One region of the Paenibacillus sp. PSB04 genome, then DNA from elsewhere that is predicted to be linked to it. Evidence: a T-box and tRNA genes for the amino acid it is inferred to sense, from the RefSeq annotation. Region 1 holds a T-box; the other regions hold tRNA genes.
The links. The T-box of region 1 lies ahead of leuS (leucine--tRNA ligase). A T-box ahead of a tRNA ligase gene usually reads a tRNA of that ligase, here a tRNA-Leu.
Positions count from the first base shown of each region.

Region 2: it has a tRNA-Leu gene. The T-box ahead of leuS (leucine--tRNA ligase) is inferred to sense a tRNA for this amino acid. The anticodon was not compared.
Region 3: it has a tRNA-Leu gene. The T-box ahead of leuS (leucine--tRNA ligase) is inferred to sense a tRNA for this amino acid. The anticodon was not compared.

Region 1 is NZ_CP081301.1:3,577,661-3,582,772, forward strand. Features, by position in the region: gene K2F33_RS16485 (helix-turn-helix domain-containing protein) at 1-1,473, opposite strand, end outside; T-box leader at 1,652-1,888, shown strand; gene leuS (leucine--tRNA ligase) at 1,999-4,443, shown strand; gene comER (late competence protein ComER) at 4,440-5,112, opposite strand, start outside.
Region 2 is NZ_CP081301.1:6,992,405-6,997,516, forward strand. Features, by position in the region: gene K2F33_RS32065 (MFS transporter) at 1-442, opposite strand, end outside; gene K2F33_RS32070 (AraC family transcriptional regulator) at 601-1,530, shown strand; tRNA gene K2F33_RS32075 (tRNA-Leu) at 1,660-1,744, opposite strand; gene K2F33_RS32080 (glycoside hydrolase family 65 protein) at 1,928-4,267, opposite strand; gene K2F33_RS32085 (carbohydrate ABC transporter permease) at 4,332-5,112, opposite strand, start outside.
Region 3 is NZ_CP081301.1:362,514-367,625, forward strand. Features, by position in the region: gene kdpA (potassium-transporting ATPase subunit KdpA) at 1-423, opposite strand, end outside; gene kdpF (K(+)-transporting ATPase subunit F) at 494-571, opposite strand; gene K2F33_RS01860 (hypothetical protein) at 713-1,102, opposite strand; cyclic di-AMP (ydaO/yuaA leader) riboswitch at 1,238-1,412, opposite strand; cyclic di-AMP (ydaO/yuaA leader) riboswitch at 1,535-1,745, opposite strand; gene K2F33_RS01865 (glutathione peroxidase) at 2,056-2,550, shown strand; tRNA gene K2F33_RS01870 (tRNA-Leu) at 2,695-2,777, opposite strand; gene K2F33_RS01875 (urease accessory UreF family protein) at 3,031-3,690, shown strand; gene K2F33_RS01880 (helix-turn-helix domain-containing protein) at 3,780-4,136, opposite strand; gene K2F33_RS01885 (PAS domain-containing protein) at 4,383-5,000, shown strand.

The sequences.
Region 1 (5,112 bases):
AAGGTCGAACGCCTCCAGGATATTGCTGCGGACGGCATCGACGATCCGGCTCATATGGATGAAGCTCTCCATCGCTGGGTGCGGGTCAAAGCAGACGATGAGGGCCATCTGGTCCCGGCGCGGGAGCTCCACGCTGTAAGCCGATGCCCGGAGCCCGGGGATGTCCACTTCGGCTAGGAGGGAAGCGAGCGTCTGCCAATCCTGGTAATCCTGGGAAGGGTCAGCAAGCTCGCCTCGTTCCATGGCGATGACAAAAAACTGCGAACGGTCAAACCGGATATTAAAGGCTTCCAGCAGATCCGGCTCGAGCTCCCGGTCTTCTCCCTGCTGGAGCAGTCTCAGCAGAAGATGGTTCCGTGCGTACGGTTCCTGCAGATCGGCACGGGAGCTGTATTCCTGCAGCGCGGAGCGGATATGCTCCAGTTCATTGCCCGGAAGGAGCGCATCTCCCGTTCCCCGGTCGTTTCTGGACTTGGAATTGGCGAAATCGACCAGGGCCGAAATCGGGTGATATTGTCTGCGGGCCAGAAGCAGGGCGATGCCGATGCCTGCCAGCACCACGATGCTGAACAGCATGATGATAAAGCTGCGGATGTGCAGCACGCTGCTGAAAAACTGATCGCTCGGCATCAGCGTCACATACGTCCAGCCGTTCATGTCCGATTTGGTGGACACGACGGAATGCGCTTTTCCGCCCAGCTCCACGCTGTGAATGCCCGGATCGAGGGAAAACAGATGTCCCGTGTCCAGGCCGTTGATCGTTTCACCGTGATTGTTGGCGGCCAGCACCTGTCCGTGATTGTCAAAAATGTACGCCAGCCCCTTGTAGCTGCCCAGAATGGAATCGATCAGACCCGTGAGCTCCGACTCATCGATCAAATACATGACCGTTGCATGGGGATTCGGGCTGTTCGGCGTAATCGGCACCAGGTAGGCAAGCAGCGACTGCTGCCTGTAAGTGCCCCGGATCACCCGGTCCGCCGGACGCATGGTGGGAAAAGACACGTCGTTCAAATCGCCCATCAGGCTGTCTTTGGACCAATTCTGGAATATGTACTTCTCGCTGAACACGTCCAGGCTGCTAAGCCCCTGCGAGGAGTAAATCCGGTCGTCATGATGAAAATATAAAAATACATCTCCGATGATGGAACTGGTTGACTTATATTGATCCAGAGCGTCGATCGCCTCCCGCGAATAGAACGGATCATGAACCCGGTAAGAGATCAGGCGGTCGTCATAGGCGATCCTTGAGGCGATGTCGCCGAGCTCCTTCATCCGGCCGTCGACGATGCTTTCCGCCTGCGTCAGCTGGTTCAGATGGCTTTGTTCGATTTCCTCCCGGAGGTTGCCCGCGGCGCTTTGGTAGATGAAGACGGTTACAAAAACGAGAGGAAGCAGCAAAATAAACAGATAAGACCATATATATTTTAAAAACAGCTTCGATTTCAAGTACCTTCTGAGGTTACGCTTCAAACTTTCCGCCTCCCTTTGGTTTAATCATAACAAAAAATTCCCTGTCGGACATGGAATAATTCCGGCTGGCGGGGTTTTCGGCGGGAAAAGCGGGGCTTGTCCGCCAGGCTGGATACGTTGACTCGATGGATTTTTTTATATATAATATGTTTCAATGTTTCAACCATGAAAAACTGTAAATGAAGCGATGATAAGGGGTATTAGTTCCAGGGATGTCATACAGAGAGCCGGCGGTGGGTGCAAGCCGGTTGACGATTTGGGATGAACTCGCCTTTGAGCTATGATGTGAAGCGCGTGCGAAAGCGCGTCAAGGATCATCGATTCACCCGCGTTAAGGGTGCAAAGGGAGCGGGGATAAAGCATGTCCTCCGCTAACTAGGGTGGTACCACGGGAATCAAACCTCTCGTCCCTAGCGATGATACGCTATGGATGAGAGGTTTTTTTGTTGCAAACATGAAAGACGAGCGCCGTGCCGTACCGTAATAACGGGCGGGTAGCGGGCGCATTTTAGGAGGCAAATGAGCATGAGTAACCAAGAGCAGGTTCAAGGCCAGGGCTACCAGCACAAGGTGATTGAACCGAAATGGCAGAAGTATTGGGATGAGCATCACACATTCAAGACGACAGAGGATCCTGAAAAGCCGAAATTTTACGCGCTGGATATGTTTCCTTACCCGTCCGGAGCAGGACTTCATGTCGGCCACCCGGAAGGGTACACGGCGACGGACATCGTCTCCCGCTTCAAACGGATGAAGGGCTATAACGTGCTGCATCCGATGGGTTGGGACGCATTCGGCCTGCCGGCGGAGCAGCATGCGATGGATAAGGGCGAGCACCCTCGGGAAATCACGATCAAGAACATTAACACGTTCCGGCGTCAGATCAAGTCGCTCGGCTTCTCTTATGACTGGGACCGCGAGATCAGCACGACCGATCCGGAATATTATAAATGGACGCAGTGGATTTTCATCCAACTGTACAACCGCGGCCTCGCCTATGTTGCCGAAGTGCCCGTGAACTGGTGTGAAGCCCTCGGGACCGTACTGGCCAACGAGGAAGTCATCGACGGGAAGAGCGAGCGCGGCGGCCATCCGGTCGTCCGCAAGCCGATGCGCCAATGGATTCTGAAGATTACCGAGTATGCCGACCGGCTGCTGGAAGATCTGGATGACCTGGATTGGAGCGAAAGCCTGAAGGATATGCAGCGCAACTGGATCGGAAGATCGAAGGGCGCTGAAGTGCAGTTCGAAATCGAAGGGCATGACGCCAAGCTGACGGTATTTACGACCCGTCCCGACACGCTGTTTGGCGCTACTTATTGCGTGCTCGCTCCGGAACAGGAGCTGGTAGAGCGCATTACGACGCCTGAACAGAAGGATGCGGTGAAGGCCTACCAGGAGCAGGCAGCCCGCAAGAGCGATCTGGAGCGCACCGATTTGGCTAAAGACAAAACCGGTGTGTTTACCGGAGCCTATGCCGTCAATCCGGTGAGCGGCGAGAAGCTGCCGATCTGGATTGCGGATTACGTGCTGGCAGGTTACGGAACCGGAGCCATTATGGCGGTGCCGGGGCATGATTCCCGCGACTGGGAATTCGCCAAGAAATTCGGCCTGAACATCGTGGAAGTGGTCAAAGGCGGAAACGTGCAGGAGGAAGCTTATACCGGGGACGGAGAGCATGTGAACTCAGGCCCGCTGAACGGACTGCACACCGAAGAAGCCATCGCTGCAATGATCGCGTGGCTTGAGGAGAACGGCAAAGGCCAGGGCAAGGTAACCTACCGCCTGCGTGACTGGCTGTTCAGCCGCCAGCGCTATTGGGGCGAGCCGATTCCGATTCTGCATCTGGAGGACGGCACGATGAAGACTGTTCCGGAGGACCAGCTTCCGCTGCTGCTGCCGGATGTGGATCAAATCAAGCCGTCGGGTACAGGGGAGTCGCCGCTGGCCAACGTCACCGACTGGGTGGAGACGATCGATCCCGAGACGGGCATGAAAGCCCGCCGCGAGACCAATACGATGCCGCAATGGGCCGGCAGCTGCTGGTATTACCTGCGCTACATCGATCCGCATAATGCGGATGAGCTGTGCTCGATGGAGAAGCAGGAGGCATGGCTGCCTGTCGATCTGTACATCGGCGGAGCCGAGCATGCGGTGCTTCACCTGCTGTATGCCCGTTTCTGGCATAAATTCCTGTACGACCTCGGTGTCGTCACGACCAAAGAACCGTTCCAGAAGCTGATCAACCAAGGCATGATTCTGGGAACGAACAATGAGAAAATGAGCAAATCGCGCGGCAACGTCATTAATCCGGACGAAATCGTCGAGCAGTTCGGTGCCGACACGCTGCGCGTGTACGAAATGTTTATGGGGCCTCTGGAAGCGACCAAGCCTTGGAACGAGAACGGCGTGGAAGGCGCGCACCGCTTCCTCTCCCGCGTGTGGCGCCTGATCGTCAGCGAGGACGGCAGCCTCAGCAGCAAAATTACGGACGGCGATGGCAGCGATGAATTCAAGCGGACATGGCATAAAACGATTAAGAAAGTGACCGACGACCTGGAGAATCTGCGCTTCAACACCGCGATCAGCCAGCTGATGATTTTTATCAACGAAGCCTACAAAGCGGATGCGCTGCCGCGTCTGGCGATCGAGAACTTCGTGCAGATGCTGTCGCCGCTCGCTCCGCACATCGCGGAAGAGCTTTGGGAGCGTCTGGGCCATCAGGAGAGCATTACTTACGTACCGTGGCCGTCCTATGACGAATCCTGGACTGTGGAATCGGAAGTCGAAATCGTCATTCAGGTCAATGGCAAAATCGTTCAGCGGGCGATGATCGCCAAAGATATGAGCCAGGAAGCCATGCAGGAACACGCCATGTCGCTGCAGAACGTGCAGCAGGCCATTGACGGGAAAACCGTACGTAAGGTCATTGCGGTACCCGGCAAGCTTGTGAACATCGTCGCGAACTAATCGGCACCGGGGCCGCCGAACTGGGCGTCACACTTTTCCAGATCTTCTTTGTATTTGCCGTGGGTTGTGGCGATCAGACGGTGAAAGACGCCGGTTAAGCTGCTGTCCAGCAGGGCAAGCGCCTCGGCGGTAATGCCGCCGGGAACGGTTACCCGCTTCTGCAGCTCAAGGGGCGTAAAGCCTCCCTGCGTCAGCAGTTTACCCGTACCGAGCAGCATTTCCCCGGCGATCCACGTCAGTTCGCCGCGGTCCATGCCGGTCGTTTCTACGGCGGCGTTGATCCACTGATCCAGAAAAAAGCTTAAAAAGGCAGGCCCGCAGCTGGATAAATCCGATGTGATCCTGACAAAGGATTCATCGATGAGGATGGGCTTGCTGATGGGAGACAGGAGATGCTCGATGAGCTGCCTGTCTTCCTCTTTTATCCGGCTGCCATACATACATAGACAGACGCCGCTTTGAACGCGGTGGGCCACGCTCGGAATGATCTTGGCCACCTTACAGCACAAAGCCGACTCCAGGTGATGGATCTGCACCGGACTCGTGATGGATACCACCATTTGATCGGGCCGAAGCGTGCTTCCGATTTCATCCAGAATTGCTTTAAATTGAAGCGGCTTCACGCACAAAAAGATCAGATCGCTGTTGTGCGCAGTTTCCGCGTTGCTG
Region 2 (5,112 bases), 3.4 Mb from region 1:
TCCCCAGCGGAACGCCGAGCACGAGGGAGCCGCTGATCCCCATAAAGATCATTCCAATCGCTCGCCCTTTTGCTTCAGGTGTCACAATCCCCGAAGCCAGGGTGATCGACAGAACGACAACGATGGAGCAGCTTGCCGCCAGAATAACCCTGGATAGCAGCAGCATCGTAAAATTCGGACTTAACATAGACATGATATTTCCAGCCGTAAACACCAGCATGGCGATGACCAGCAGCCTTCGGCGCTCAACCTTCGTAGTTAAAGCGATCAAGACGGGGGATCCTAAGGCGAAAACCAGAGAATACACCGAAACCAGTTGGCCTGCCACACCGACGGAAACGCGCAGATCCCGGGCGATCATATCCAAAATCCCGGCAATGACCAGTTCAACGGAGCCTACTGTAAAGGCAGCCAGCGCCAGAATGAAAATGCGCTTATCCATTCCTCTTCCTCTCCTTTCTTTCAACCTGATTATGAACCAGCCGAAAAAAGCAGAGGTAGTCTAAAAATCGCAAATGATTGCCTGATTCTCTCAAAACGATTCATCGCTGGGTCCAACAGGGCTTATAATGGACATAGATAAGGAGGGGAAAACAATTCATGCGGGATTTATCCAACCACGCCAATTCCTTGGTTTCGTATCAGAAGGAATTGTCCCTATTGATGGAAAAACATACGGACGGAGATGGCATTCACGAGACGCTTATTCCTTCCCTTTCCCTGATTCGCAGTTCGAAAACGACGTTCCCTTCGTTTTCGGTCCATGAACCAGAGCTGTGTATCGTCTCCCAAGGTTCGAAGGTGGTCATGCTTGCAGACGAGAGCTTTACGTATGGGCCGTCCAGCTATCTGGTCATCTCCCTGGATTTGCCCGTCTCCGCCCAGATTATTGAAGCAACGCCGGATATGCCTTATTTGTGCTTCAGGCTTAAACTTAACCTAAAAGATGCGTTGGACTTAGTAAACGAGGCGAATCCGGTATCCCGGAAGAAGCTCCGTTCGAAACGGGGGTTATTCGTGGAACAATCGACTGCTCCTCTGCTGGACGCGGCTGTCAGGCTTACACGCCTGCTCGATAACCCGGAGGATATACCAATACTGGCACCGCTCATCGTTCGTGAGATCTTATATCGGGTTTTGCAGGGAGAGCAAGGAAACGTATTAAGGCAAATGGCCTTGAGGGGAAGCAGCTCGAACCGGATTGCCGTAGTGGTAGAGCAGCTGAAGCGGGAGTACATGGAGCCGCTCCGAATCGATGAGCTGGCGGCCGCTGCCCATATGGCCCCCTCCTCCCTGCACCGTCACTTTAAGGAGGTCACGGCCATGAGCCCGCTGCAGTACCAAAAGCAGCTGCGGCTGCAGGAGGCCCGCCGTCTCTTGTTATCCGAATCTGCCGATGCAGCGGATGTTGCTTTTCGAGTCGGTTACGAAAGTCCGTCCCAATTCAGCCGCGAATACGCCCGGCTTTTCGGCCTTCCGCCGATCAGCGACATCACGCGGCTTCGGGAGCAGTTAGGCCGGGTGCCCTGATCCGAGAGCACCCGGCTCCAGTCTGTAATCACAAGCCTGAAGAGCATAAAAAAAACGCCTATCGGCGTAAATAAACATAAAAATAGGATCATGCATTGCCTTTCAGCAATCACATGATCCTATCAACGATGCGGTCGAGAGGACTCGAACCTCCACGGGGGGTTAGCCCACACGGACCTGAACCGTGCGCGTCTGCCAATTCCGCCACGACCGCATATTCAGTTGGTCACGTTCGAAATGTTTTTTTCTTAGCGACAAGATAGATCTTACCATGGATCCATTATCATCGTCAAGCGTTTCGCCAAACTTTTTTTATAAAGTTGAAAAGCGGAGTTCCGGGACGAACCTGCCGGGTGATTCCCTGGTGTCTCTCGTTCCAAAACTCCGCCGTGTTTCGTTACCTTCTGACCGTCTTCCCTGCTTCAAGGGTCAGCTCTTCCCCCTTGTGGCGGATCTGCAGCGGTTCCCCCTCCAGAAGTCCGTATACCGTTCCCTTGGCGTCGACAATCACCTCCAGGAGCCGGCCCCGGTTCATGATCCGGAAGCGGTAGCTGTCCCACTGCCCGGGCAGCGCCGGCGCAAATTCCAGCATGCCGTCTACCAGGCGCATGCCCGCAAACCCGTATACGATGGACATCCAGGACCCGGCCATGGCCGCCGTATGCAGCCCGTCCTTGGCATTCCGGTTGATGTCGTCCAAATCCATGCGCACCGTCCGGTCGAAATAAGCATACGCTTCTTCGAGTTCACCGATCTCGGCCGAGACGATGCTGTGAATGCACGGCGACAGTGAGGAATCATGCGTCGTCAAAGGCTCATAGTAGCGGTAGTTCCGGATTTTCTCCTCCATCGTGAACCGTTCGCCGAGCAGGAACAGCGCCAGCACCAGATCGGCCTGCTTCAGCACCTGGTGGCGGTAGATGACGAGCGGATGAAAATGCAGAAGCAGCGGGTACTTGTCGGCCGGTGTGTTCTGAAAATCCCATTTGGCCTTCGTCAGGAACGTATCGTCCTGCGCATAGATGCCAAGCTCGGCATCATACGGCACGAACATGTTCTCCGCGGCCCTGCCCCAAAACGCGATTTCCTCGTCCGTCAGGCCGATCGCCGTCCGCAGACGCTGATCTTCCGCCGGATGTGATTCCGCCAGCCAGCCGGCCACCTGCACCGCGTAGCGCAGCTGATCCTGCACCATAAGGTTCGTATAGGCGTTATTGTTGACGATGGCCGTATACTCGTCAGGTCCGGTCACGCCGTCGATACAGAACTTTCCGTCGCGGGCCGGATTGAAATGCCCGAGGTCCACCCAGAACCTCGACGTCTCAAACAATATTTCGGCGCCCTCATTCAGCAGGAAATCGGAATCTCCGGTGGCGGACACATACTGCTTGATCCCGTAGGCAATGTCCGCGTTGATGTGGGCCTGGGCCGTCCCGGCGGGATAATAGGACGAGTTCTCTTCCCCGTCGATGGTCCGCCAAGGGAACAAAGCTCCCTTCTGCGACATGACCCGGGCCCGTTCGCGGGCTTTGTCCAGCGTGGCGTAGCGGAAATGCAGCAGCGCCCTGGCAATATCCGGCCGGGTATAGGTGAAGAACGGCAGCATGTACATTTCCGTATCCCAGAAGTAATGGCCCTCATATCCTTCACCTGTGAGACCCTTGGCGCCGATGTTGGTCACGCCGTCCCGGCCGACGGACTGCAGCAGCTGAAATGCATTGAAGCGGATGCCCTGCTGCAGTGCAGGGTCGCCGGCGATTTCCACATCGGCGGTTCTCCAGAACTGTTCGAGAAAAGACTGCTGTTCTTGGGCAAGCACCTCAAACCCCGACTGCCGGGCCATCCGCTGAACCTCTTCAGCACGGACAATCAGCTCCCCTTCGGCATAATCCTTGGACGTATGGTACGTGACGTATTTAGTGAGGGCTGCGCTCTCCCCCTGCCGGAGTGATAAGGTAAATTCAGATACCGCATACTCGTTCTCCGACCACGCCGAAGTCTGGGAGGGCTGATTCGTCTGCAGATCATGGCTCATGGCCGTCAGGAGCATGAATCCCGAATGCCGTGTACGCTGTCTCATCCAGGACAGCTCTCCATCATGGCCCGTATCTTCGAGCAGCAAGCTGGGCTCAGCCTTGGCGGCGCCCAGACGGGGATCGCCGTTGTTGTTCTGCGATGCGATCTTACCGTCCAGCGCGGAGGTCAGGCTGATGGCCCCGCTGAAATTAAGGGCGGTGACTTCATAATGGATAACCGCCAAATGCTTGTGCTGGAGGGCGGCGAACCGGCGGATCCGGATCCGGGCACGCTGGCCGCCGGGTGCTTCCCACTCGATCTCGCGCGTCAGCATCCCCTTTTTCATGTCCAGCTCCCGCCGGTAGTCGTGGACGACGCCGCTGTTCAGATGGAACAGCTGGCCCTCGATCCGCAGCTCCACACGCTGCGCGTTGGTCACGTTCAGCATCGCGTGATTCCGCTCCGGATACCCGTACGCCCCTTCGGGATACACGATCGGCTCGGAGTCATAGAACCCGTTCAGATAGTTGCCGGTGACGGAGGTGCCCAACATGCCGTAAAAGCCTTCCTCGAAATTGCCGCGCATGCCGATATATCCGTTGCCGATGGCAAACAGGCTTTCGCTGCGCTGGTTGTTTGCCTCGTCATACGTTTCCTCGGACAGACTCCATGCCTCGTAAGGGTACAGCGGCTGCGGCCTCACATACGTTTCCATCCTCATCTTCGACTTCAGCTCCTTACGCCGCAAGGGCTTCATTATATATTCATGTTACCCGGAGGTACCGTTAACCTTTCACCGATCCGCCCATCAGTCCTCTGACGAAGTACTTCTGGAGCAGGAAGAAGATCGCAAGCGGCATCAGCATCGAGATGAAGGCGGCGGACGTCAGCAGGTGCCAGTCGTTCCCGCGGGAGCCGACCAGATCGGCGATTTTCATCGACATGACCTGCACTTCCGGCTGGTTGCCGATAAAGATCAGCGAGACGAGATAGTCGTTCCATACCCACAGAAACTGGAAGATGCCGATGGAAGCAAGCGCCGGGACCGACAAGGGCAGGATCAGCCGGCTGAAAATGGTGAAGTGGGTAGCCCCGTCCATAAAGGCCGATTCGAACAAGTCCTTTGGCAGCTGGCTGATGAAGTTGTACATAAAGTACGTAACCAGCGGCAAGCCAAACGCCGTATGCGCCAGCCAGATCCCGAGGTAGCTGCCGTTCAGGCCGAGCGAAGTATAATCCTTCAGCACGGGGATCAGCGCCACCTGAATCGGAATGACCAGCATCGCGATAATGACGACGAACAGCGTCTTGCGTCCCGGGAACCGCAGCCAGGCGAAGGCGTAGGCGGCGAAGGAAGCGATCAGGACCGGAATAACCGTCGCTGGTACCGCAATCGTCAGCGTATTCCAGAACGCCTGGGATAAGCCGGTTCCCTTCTCCTTCGACTCGCTGCCGTCGGCATTTTTGATCGTATATTCCTTGCCTGTGATCACGTTTTTATAGTTATCGAGCGTCAGTTTGGACGAGCCGACCCAGCCCTGATCCTGCACGCTGATTTCGCGTGCG
Region 3 (5,112 bases), 3.2 Mb from region 1:
CGAGGTAAACATCATCATCGTGATGACGATCATTTGGCCAAAATAAGACATGCCGCTCTCTCCGCTGTAATGCTGGAGGTTCGTGTTCGTCATAAAGCTGATGACCGTGTTGAAGGACAGGCTAGCCTCCATATTGCCGATGCCGCTCGGGTTGCCCGGAAGGGCGCCCATCGTTCGCAGCAATATATAGCTGATCGCTACCAGAAAGATATTGGTTGCGATCATGCTGAGCGCGTACTTTTTCCAATTCATGCTGCCCCGCTGCTTCAGCCCGATGATCCGGTATAAAACTCTTTCCACGCCGCCGAAAATCCGGTCCGTCCGGTTCGGTTCATTGGAGAATATATGATATACGTAAGTGCCTACCGGCTTCACGAGCAGCAGGAGCACGAAAATGACGATACAAATTTGCAAAATATCCAAGGCTGGCTTCCCCCTCTTACGAGCATGTTCTGCTTTGGCCCCTTAAGGCTTACAGATTTAAAATTCCCCGTCAAAATTTTTCCGGATGGATCAAGGCGTAAACCAAATAGATAAAGACAAGCACGGCGAATGCCCCAACGACAATCATTGGTCTTTGCCCCCTTCTTCCACCACTCGGCCGCACCAATGAAGAAATAACAAGAACACGCCAAAGGTGGCAGCGAGCGCAAGTATCATATATACATCCATCATCGTTTCCGGTCTCTCCTTTGCATGGTTAGAATCATCTTTATTTCAGTAAAAATCCGACTTCGCCGTTTAAGGTATAAATGATGTGATCTGCACCAAGCCCCCGGTAAATGCCGGGTGAGCTGCCCCTCTGCGTAATGACATATACCGGTTCCGACGTCCAGGGACGGCAGATTTGCAAATAGCGGCAGGTCAGGTTGAGGCTGCTTTCAAACAGAAAGATTTTGCCGACCTCTATTTCGGGCACCACCCAATCCTCCGCGTGATTCGTATTCAGCCGGATGATCTGCTGCACCCCCATTTTTCTCAAGAGGCGTTCCTCCCGGGCACTGTTGGTCAGAACGGCAAAGGGCCTCTTCCAATACATCAGCAGCTTGATAAAATTGCGTCCCGCCTCGTTCGGCGCGGTCACGATGACGACGTTGTCCATTTCAAAGGCTCCTCCTGTGCGGCAGCCGCGAATACGCAAAAGAAGCCGCAGGGAAAGAAGGACCTTTCCCGCGGCTTCTTGAATTTGGACGAATATGAATAGGATCGTCCTATATTCAAAATGCGCACGATAAGTGCTGCCTCTCCCGTTACGCTGACGAGGTTAGCTGTCGGATTCGGGCGTGAGAGTCGCCCTACCTTCCGGTACTTACCGTACCGGAAAGATTCACCCCGGCGGCTTCCATTCCAGGCGGCCGCTGTGGTTCCCCCGCTCCCGGCCCTTTCCGGCCGAAATTAAGCGTTATTGATAAGTGTATGTGATTGTGATGAATGCTCTCTTTTGTTCCAGTAAGCTAAAAAAGGGTAAAAAAAACACAGAGGCCAGCTGATCCCCCTGTGATCCGAAAGTTTATTCGGGTCGCAAGTTTCATCATTCCTCTCTCAAACGACGCTTACGAGGTTAGCTGACGGATTCGAGCGGTGAGAGTCGCTCTACCCGGCCGGATCCATGGCATCCGTAGCCGGGATTCACCCCTGCGGCTGGCAGCAGACCCCCGACTCTCACACCGGTTCGCTGCTCCATGGCACGCGTTTGGTTCCCCCGATTTCCGCGCTTTTTTGCGGAAACTCAGCGATTAGTAATGGAAACTGTATTGAATACGCTCTGAATCATACACCCGCTCCTTCCAAGCTGTAAAGGCAGTCTAAAAATCATGAACCGCGAATTTTGGAACATTCAGGACCTTATTAGCGCTTACATTTTGGCTTTTTGACTTCTACCTCTTCCATGCTCCCGATTTGGCGCATTTATGGAATCCAGGTCATTCGGGGACACTGGCTCGCAGGAATATCCGCATTGACATTACAGTTCAATCGTTTAAAATTAAATTGTGTGCTTGGTAAATGCTTCGGCTGGATGATGATTCATAGCAGCACAAAAGGAGGAGGATGGCAGTGAGCGTCTATGATTTTCAAGTGAACACGCTGCGCGGCAAAGAGGTATCGTTAAAGGAATATGAAGGTGACGTGCTGCTGATCGTGAACACGGCCAGCAAATGCGGATTTACGCCGCAGTTTCGCGGGCTGCAGGAGCTGTACGACGAGTTCCGCGACCATCATTTTCAAATTCTCGGTTTTCCGAGTAACCAGTTTGCCAATCAGGAGCCCGGTACCAGCGAGGAGATCGGCGAATTCTGCCAGATGAATTACGGGGTCACGTTCCCGATGTTTGAGAAGATCGACGTCAAGGGCAGCAACGCCCATCCACTGTTTCAATACCTGACCCGGGAAGCGCCGGGCGTGCTCGGATCGAAAGCGGTCAAGTGGAACTTTACCAAGTTCCTGGTCGACTCCAAGGGCAGGGTCATCAAGCGTTACGCGCCCAAAACGACACCGGACAAAATCGAAAACGACATCCGCAAGCTGCTTGCATCCGGAAAAAGCGAATAGGCAAATCAGCCCTACAAAATAACGCTACTTGCTGCGATCCGAATTCACTAGCTTTGCGGGACCCCGAAATATACGAAAATGCAATAAGCAAAAAAAGAAGCTCCCCTGGATTTCTCCAAGGAAGCTTCTTTCTGTGTTCATAGATGCGGTAGAGAGGACTCGAACCTCCACGGGCGTACGCCCACTACCCCCTCAAGATAGCGTGTCTGCCATTCCACCACTACCGCATAATATCCAAAGTTCATTTAGCGAACTTTTTTATTATACACAAAATCATCCGAATTGTAAAGGGAAATACATTAAAACACCATACATGTAATATTATATAACACATCAAACAACAAAAACAGAGATCAAGTCGCCCTAACATTGACAAACCACAATATTTATGTAATATTAACTTACAAATAATAGTGATCGATGATTTCACTTCGCAATTCATGTAATATTTATTACCACAATAATATGGAGGTGACCGCGTTGAACGACAAAAGCACCAAACTGCTCGATTACGTGCAAACGCTGGATAACGACTTGTCGGTCGGAGGCTTCAGCCATGTGTTTGACCTCCAAACCCGAATTGCAGAAGGGCGCATCCAGAGCCAGGAAGAGCTGGAAGGGTTCATCCTTCATCCGATGATGAATCGTTTGGTCCGCCAAGACGGCGCGGCCATTCAGGCGATTTACGCAGCTGCCGACCAACGGGATATCCGTCAGATCGCCCGAATTGACCGGTACATCCTCGGAGGAATCGCTGCCCATGAAAATGATGAAGCGGTGCGCCAACGGGGCAGAAGACTTTTGAAACTGGCCCAGGCCCTGTACCCCTGGCTCAATCTGAAGGTTCTTGACGAACTCGCGCAGAAGGAGCTGTCTCCCGTCTGCCTGGCCACGGCGCATGCCTATGTCAACTATCAGCTCGGGTCCAGCCGCGACCACACCGTTTATGGCTATATGCAATCTGCGGTCTGCACATGCATCCAGCTCGCTGCCCGCTCGCTGAGCATTCCGCCTCACGACGCCAAAGCGTTGGCCGGCAAATGGACGGCTGAAATGGAGCGCGCATGGACAGCGGAGAAAGATTCCCTGCCCACAGACCTTTTTAATATCCAGGAGAACGACTCCCATATCGCCTCGTGATCTCTTTAACAACACCACAAAGGCACTCCGCTCTGCCCTGCCGCAGCGAAGTGCCTTTTCTGTTCCCATGTATGTACTTGACCTTCATCTTACTGATCGCGGGACTGGTTCTTCCGGTATTCCACAAACTTGATGTACTCCTTGATAAACTCCTTCTCGTGATCGGATAGCGGCATTTCGTTTAACTGCCTTCCGTTTTCCCACAAATAAGGATCCTGCTGCTCTTTCACCATATACGGCCCCGGTTCCTTGCCCAGAATCAGCCAATCAAGGCTGACGCCGAAAAAGCTCGAAATTTCGATCAATTTATTGGTGCTCGGGGTGGACTTCCCCCTTTTCCAATCTCCGAAATTCCCCGTGCTGATATTAAGCTGCTCGCAAAACGACTTTTTGGTCATCCCCTTCTGCTTAATCAATGCCTCAATACGTCCGTAAATGGATTGCATAAAAAACCGCCTTCCAGTCATGTCGCAAAAAACGACGCATTTAAGTAATTTTATGCTTGCAATATGACGCAAAAACGTGTATAGTATTCTTTATATTAGGAATTTCCATACCTATGGCTCTTATTGTATCATTAGTCCCTTTTCTAATCCAACCGCCCTGCAATCATTCACTTCATATCTGACGTTACCTTTCCAACGCGATTCGGGCCCGCTTATGACCAATACCAAGACAGGGAGCGACCGCTTTTGCACACACTCGACATTTCTTATCATGAATTGATCCATGCCATGAGGCAATGTATTGCCGTCGTGGATGCCGGAGGAGTTATCATTTCAGTGAACCACGCCTGGATTCAAAGCGCGTATGACGAAGGCGTCCCCCAATCCTTTAACTGGGTTGGTATTAATTTTATGCAAATCGCCGACGCCCTTTCGGGAGAAGACGAACAAGACCTGGACAGACTCCAGGCGGTTTTGCAGGGTATTTCTACATACTACAGGAACGAATTCCGGTCGAGCTGCATCCAGCCCTCCCGCTGGTTTCAAATCGAGGCTTTCCCGCTCCGGAACGGCGCCAGGGAGGAACCCCGGGGAATGATCGTCTGCCTGTCGGATATCAGCCGAAGCAAGCAGCTCGAGAACGACTTGATGACCGCCTTATCCCAGATCCGCACTCTACGTGGATTGCTGCCCATCTGCGCCGTCTGCAAACGAATCCGCGATGACGATGACTTGTGGAATTCCATCGAGAGTTTTTTGCAAAAGCATGCCCACACCGAATTTACGCACGATATTTGCCCGGACTGCATACGGCGGCTGTATCCCAAGTACTCGTCCATATTGGACACGCCTACTCACCAGTAGCTGCACTACCTCCAGTCTCTTCTCCAACCAAACACTTCTTCAAAATCATCGTCAACGCGCCGCAGTTTTTTTCGTTGACGTTCTTTGTTCATATCCATATAATTGTTATGAC